DNA from 2 places in the Fundidesulfovibrio putealis DSM 16056 genome. Region 1 is predicted to be linked to the other one. Evidence: predicted binding sites of a transcription regulator. Region 1 holds the regulator's gene; the other holds the start of a gene.
What was found. The regulator sigma-54, encoded in region 1, starts transcription at its own class of promoters, with help from an activator protein. The targets are predictions, from matches to a motif close to CTGGCACGGNNNNTGCTT.
Positions count from the first base shown of each region.

Region 2: the regulator sigma-54 is predicted to act here: its motif matches at 1,049-1,066, upstream of G453_RS27345 (PEP-CTERM sorting domain-containing protein).

Region 1 is NZ_AUBQ01000004.1:184,115-187,650, forward strand. It holds gene G453_RS0103775 (CTP synthase) at 1-972, shown strand, start outside; gene G453_RS0103780 (KdsC family phosphatase) at 973-1,533, shown strand; gene rpoN (RNA polymerase factor sigma-54) at 1,652-3,091, shown strand; gene hpf (ribosome hibernation-promoting factor, HPF/YfiA family) at 3,132-3,536, shown strand, end outside.
Region 2 is NZ_AUBQ01000018.1:34,406-37,170, reverse strand. It holds gene G453_RS0115215 (tetratricopeptide repeat protein) at 1-92, shown strand, start outside; gene G453_RS27345 (PEP-CTERM sorting domain-containing protein) at 263-988, opposite strand; gene G453_RS28085 (hypothetical protein) at 1,757-1,933, opposite strand; gene G453_RS0115200 (FMN-dependent NADH-azoreductase) at 2,603-2,765, opposite strand, start outside.

The sequences.
Region 1 (3,536 bases):
AAGATCGCGCTCTTCTGCAACGTGGACCCGGACGCCGTGTTCAACGCCGTGGACGTGAAGAATATCTATGAGCTGCCCCTGAAGCTCTACGCCGAGGGCGTGGACCAGAAGATAGCCATCCTGCTGCGCCTGCCCGCCAAGAACGCCGAGTTGGAAGCATGGCAGACCCTCACCCACAAGCTGAGCAATCCCCAGGGAGAGGTCAGCATCGCCATCGTGGGCAAGTACGTGGACCTCAAGGAGGCCTACAAGAGCCTGCACGAGGCCCTGGTGCACGCCAGCGTGGCCAACGACGTGAGCGTGAACCTGGTCTACGTGAACTCCGAGGAGATCACCGACGAGAATGTGGCCGAACGCCTGGGCGGCCTGGACGGCATCCTGGTGCCCGGCGGCTTCGGCTCGCGCGGCGTGGAAGGCAAGATCGCGGCCATCAAGTACGCCCGCGAGAACAAGGTGCCCTTCTTCGGCATCTGCCTGGGCATGCAGCTGGCCTGCATCGAGTTCGCCCGCAACGTGCTGGGACTCACCGAGGCCAACTCCGAGGAGTTCAACCGCCTGAGCCCGGACCCCATCATCTACCTGATGCGCGAATGGTACGACTTCCGCACCAAGAAGATCGAACGCCGCGACGCCGACTCTGAAATGGGCGGCACCATGCGTCTGGGCGCGTACCCCTGCGTGGTGAAGACCGAGACCAAGGCCATGGAAGCCTACGCCAAGCCCCAGATCGAGGAGCGCCACCGCCACCGCTACGAGTTTAACAAGGCCTACTACGCCCGCATGGAAGAAAAGGGCATGATGTTCTCCGGCCTGTCGCCCGACGAATCCCTGGTGGAAATGGTGGAGTTGCCCGAGCATCCGTGGTTTTTGGGCTGTCAGTTCCATCCGGAGTTCAACTCCAACCCCATGCGCCCCCACCCCCTGTTCCGCGAGTTCATCAAGGCGTCCAAGGCCGCGCGCGGCAAGAAATAAATGAGGCGTCCCGCCCGAATCGGCTCAAGGCCCGGCATGCGCCGGGCCTTGGCGCTGGCCAGGCCCGTGCGCCTCTTGGTGCTGGACGTGGACGGCGTGCTCACCGACAACGCAGTGAGCCACGACGGCCCCGGCCCCGGCCTCAAGCGTTTCGGCATCCAGGACGGCATGGGCGTGAAGCTCTGCCAGCACGCCGGGATCGAGGTGGCGGTGATCAGCGGCCTGGGCAACATCCAGGCCGAACAGCGCTCGCGGGAACTCGGCATCCGTGAATTCCACGGCGGGCACTTGCGCAAGCTCCCCGTGCTCGAAAAGATCATGGCCGCCAAGTGCCTCGAGTTCTCCCAGGTGGCCTACATGGGCGACGACTGGCTGGACGCGCAGATAATGGCCCGCGTGGGCCTGCCCCTGGCCCCGGTCGACGCGCAGCCGGAAATTCTTCGCATTGCCGCCTGGATTTCCAAAAGGCCCGGCGGATGCGGCGCGGTGCGCGAAGCCATCCGCTTCATACTGCTGGCGCAGGGAAAACTCGATCGAATGTGGCGCGAATGGCGTGACTGATTCCCCCCAAGTCTTGCCACGTGCGAGCTTTTAGTGCATAACCGCGCAGGTTGAACGGGCGCGTCCGGCATTTTTCTTGCTAGCCGCCCAAATTCAAACAAAGGAACGCGCGCGCACGATGGCCCTCGAGCTCAGACAGCAACTTAAGCTTTCGCAGCAGCTGGTGATGACTCCCCAGCTCCAGCAGGCCATCAAGCTGTTGCAGCTTTCCCGGCTTGAGCTGATGGAGACCGTGCAGCAGGAGCTTCTGGAGAACCCGCTGCTGGAAGAGGTCGTGATCGAGGACGAGCGTCCCGCCCCGACCATGGCCGAGGAATCCCGCGCTCCCGACGCCACTCAGGAAGAGGGCGCCATGCAGCGCGAACTCCTGAAGACCGCCGAATGGGACGACTACATCGGCGACTTCGCCTCCACCTCGCGCCAGGCCACCGCCCGCGAATACGAGGCCCCGGAGGAGGGAATGTCTTTCGAGGCCCGTCTTGCCTCGAAAACCTCTCTGGACGGACACCTTTCCTGGCAGATCAACCTTTCCCCCTTCACTGCGGCCCAGCGCGTCATCGCTGCCTCAATCGTTGGCAATCTGGACGGTATGGGGTACCTGCAATCCACGGTGGAGGAAATCGCCGAGGACGCCCAGGCAAGCGTGCCCGAAGTGGAAGCGGTTCTTTACGCCCTGCAGCGCTTCGACCCTGTGGGCGTGGCGGCACGCACCCCGCAGGAGTGCCTGCTGGTGCAGCTGGAATTCTACGGCTACACCGATCCCGTGCTCATCGAGATCGTGCGTGAGCACCTGGAAGACCTGGAAAAGAAGCGCTACAAGCCTCTTGCCAAGAAGTTCAAGATCACCATGGAGGAGATCAAGGAGTACCTGGACATCATCCAGACTCTCGATCCGCTTCCCGGATCGCATTTCAGCTCCTCCGACCCGGTGTACGTCAGCCCCGACGCCTACGTGTACAAGTACGGCGACGACTTCGTCATCGTGCTGAACGAGGACGGCCTGCCCAAACTGCAACTATCGCCGTATTATTCAGGCGACATGTCCCGGGGCAGCGGCGGCAAGGACAAGGACTACTTCCAGGACAAGATGCGCTCTGCGCAGTGGCTCATGAAGAGCCTGTACCAGCGCCAGCGCACCTTGTTCAAGGTCCTGGAATCCATCGTGAAGTTCCAGCGGGATTTCTTCGAGGTGGGCGTTACCAAGCTAAAGCCCCTTATCCTCAAGGACGTTGCCGACGACATCGGCATGCACGAATCCACGGTGAGCCGCATTACCACGAGCAAGTACGTGGCCACCCCCCACGGCATTTACGAGCTCAAATTTTTCTTCAACTCCTCTTTGGAGTTGGACGACGGCACTTCCGTCGGTTCCGAATCGGTGAAGGCGCTCATCAAGCAGCTCATCTCCGGCGAGAACCACAAGAAGCCCGTCAGCGACGAGCAGATCGCGGACATCCTCAAGCAAAAATTGCAGGTCAACATTGCCCGCAGGACCGTGGCCAAGTATCGTATGGCCATGGGTATCGAGTCCTCGTCGAAGCGCAAGGCTGTATTGTAATCACACCGCATCCACCCGCGGACACACATCGGAGGAAGATATGAACATTGCTTTTCACTTCAAGAATTTTGAACCGTCCCCCGGCCTGCGCGAATACGCCAACAAGCGTTTCGACAAGCTGGCGAAATACATGCCTAATTCTGACAATGCCGAAGTGATCGTCACCCTGATGGTGGAGAAGACCCGCCAGATCGCCGACGTGATCATCGACGCCGACACGATCCACATCGCTGCCCACGAGCGCTCCGACGACATGTACTCCACGCTGGACCTGATCACCGACAAGCTCGAGTCCCAGATCCGCAAGATGCGCGAGAAGATGAAGGACCGCCGCAAGGTTGCCGGTTCCGCCGCCGTCACCATGGGCGTGGTCAGCCTCACGGACGAGGGCAAGGTCCACTCCATCGAGGAGTCCGACAAGTACAACCCGAAGCCCATGGGCGTC
Region 2 (2,765 bases), on a different contig from region 1:
TGTTCAACAGGGAGTTCAGGCCCCCAAAAGGGGCGGGGATGCCCGGCGGGCCGCCGTCAACCGGGACGCTGGACAGCATGCAGGATATTTAGCGCGGTCTCAGCCCGCGCCAGTTGTCATGGTCTGAGTGCTCAAGCCCGGTAGGTCTTCCTGCCGGGCTTTTTCGTATTCCCCCAATTGTCGTGCCTTACTGACAAAAGTGAAGCCCCGACCTGTTGAATCAGGCCGGGGCGTTGATGGCGATTTGCAGGCGTTTGGTCGGTTAAGCCTTGGCGTTGCCTCTCCTGCGCTTGAGATATGCGGCTCCGGCCACACCGATGGCCATGAGTACCATGGTGCCGGGTTCGGGAGTGGCAGTGACCGGGGGCAGGGGAGTGGTTCCGATGCCATCAAGGAATGCCGCTCCACCATGGCCGCCCCAGCCGCAGTCGATGACGGTCATCATGACGGTGATGATGTCTCCGGCGTCAAAGTTGGAAAGTGCGTAGGTGTACAGGCCGGTCTTGTACCAGGCGGTTCCGTCCAGGTAACCGTAGTCCGCCCAGCCGCCCCCTTGCTTGGTAAGCGCATCAGCATGGAAGGCGTCGATGTTGCTTCCGTTTTTTTGGATGATTATGTCAAAGGCGGGCTGAGCCCCAAGATCATGCAAGTTGGATGGCTCAACGAGGAGTGCGCCCCAGCGAACATACAGCGTTTCCGTCAAATCTGCCGCTGATAATGCTGAAGACTGTGAGATGGTGGTACTATGGTAGTTTCCAACGAGATCTTGTAGGCGAGCCATATGGCTCCCGTAGTATGGAGCAATGTTCGTTGTTTGTCCCCAGAGCATGGGGCTGGCGTTGCTTATCACCGATGAAAGACCAGCTCCTGACCCAGAAACCGTCCATCCAGTGAAGTCACCTGTTTCAAATCCTCCATTGGTGAAAGCAGCCCATGAAGATGTCGACACTAAACAAGTTACAAATAATGAAAGTAAAACTCTTTTCATAAATATACCCCTGCCTGTTGAACGTTTTCAGAGTATGCATATGTAATGACATTTTAAGTTTAGCATGAAGTGTGCCAGCTTTTGTGCATTAAAATTGTTGAGAAAATTGTAGTCGTGTACTTTGTGGTGTAAATTTTTACGACATGCAGTTGTAACAGTGGTCGACTCGTGTGAGTCTTGGTGTTGTCAGAAGGTAACTAGGAAGTAATTAAGATTGTTTTTTGTTCATCTGTAGTAAATATGTATGCAGAGTGTTGCTTGTTGGCGCAAGGCAATGTTAAGTTTGGGTGTATTTGTTAGTAGCGTTTGGCGAGTTGTTATTTTGGGCATTGATTTGTATTTGTTTTGCGTCAGCTTGTCGGTCGTATATGTACGCTGGAATGCGGTTGCCAGCAGGTCTCGGCAGCCTTGCCTTCCCTCGCCCATCTCGCCTTGCCGTATCAGGTGCGCGTCGTGTTTATCCCTTGTGCTGTTCAAGGATGTCGAATGCAAACGGGCCTCTTGAAGAACTCAAGAGGCCCGTCTTTGCGAAGCTCGCAGGGGAACATCGACGTGTCGCGGTCAATGACCGTCTCGCCGCTTCCCGTCGGGTACGACTCGCCGAGGCGTAGGCGATGAACACGGGCTTGTCCTGGACGAGTCCGGGGAAGCCGTCCTCATTCGCCCCGACTTGCCAGACCCCGAGGTCCGTCCACGGTTGCTCTGCTCGACTCCCGGGGGCTCAGGATAGCTGGCACGCTTGAAGAATCGCCCCCGTATCGCCGTTGGCTATTTCTTCCTCTGGGCCAGTTTGGCCAGCTTCTTTTCCCTGCTGCCCATGGCGGCGCCAGTACTGCCCGCTTCTTCCGTCTTGGAGTCTTTGCCTGACCCCCTTGAGGCTTCCTGCATGTTGCCCTTGGCCTGCTTCTTGTTTCCGCCGGACTTGTCGTTGTTTTTTGAACTCATGGGATAGCTCCTTGGGTCGTATGTTCTGTGCGGCTGGCTGCAGATCCTGCCGCTTCCGCGCCAGGATTGGCGTACGTCTCAAAGTGCCTGTTGCTGGCTGAAACAACCGACTCCTCCGCCAAGGCCGCCGGATTCGTAATTTCAGCTCCCGCCAGCAAGCACCTGATACGACACCGCAATATTCTGCGCTCTCTCTGTCTGTGACAGATGCATGTTCGGATGTGCTCCTGTATATACTTCATCAAGATGGTGTTGCATAGCTGTATGAAGGAAAATGCGGTTAATAAAATGTTAAATAAAATTTGTGGTGTGGCAATGTGTTGGAATTGTACGCAAATAACTCGGAGTTTTTCTGCTGCATTGCCTTATTGAAACAAGATGCCAGTCTTGTGCGTCATGCGCAATCCGGATCACGGCAGATGCATGCTGTCATGCCCTCTTGTCTCCCGGTTCATGCAGCCCTGCATCTCGCTTCAGTATTTGCATCAACCATTCGAATTGAAAGGCAATGTCAGTAACGAGACGGGCCTCTTGAATTATTCAAGAGGCCCGTGTTCAAGGAAAACTGCGGGTCATCCAGGAGCAGTGATCTGGCTGGAACGCCACGCCGACACGCCGTTGCGTCGCGCCCCAGGATATCCTCAAATATCCCTGGGCAACCCGCCAGGATTAGAAATCCTTCGCCATCTCCCGCGCCTTGGCAATCGCTCCGGAGCGGCTCTCCTCCACCTGGGCGTCGCTGGAGAGCGTCGCCTCCACGCGCACGCTTCGCACGTCTTTCAGCCCCATGTACCCGAGTATCATCTCCAGGTAGGGCTTCTGGTGGTCCATG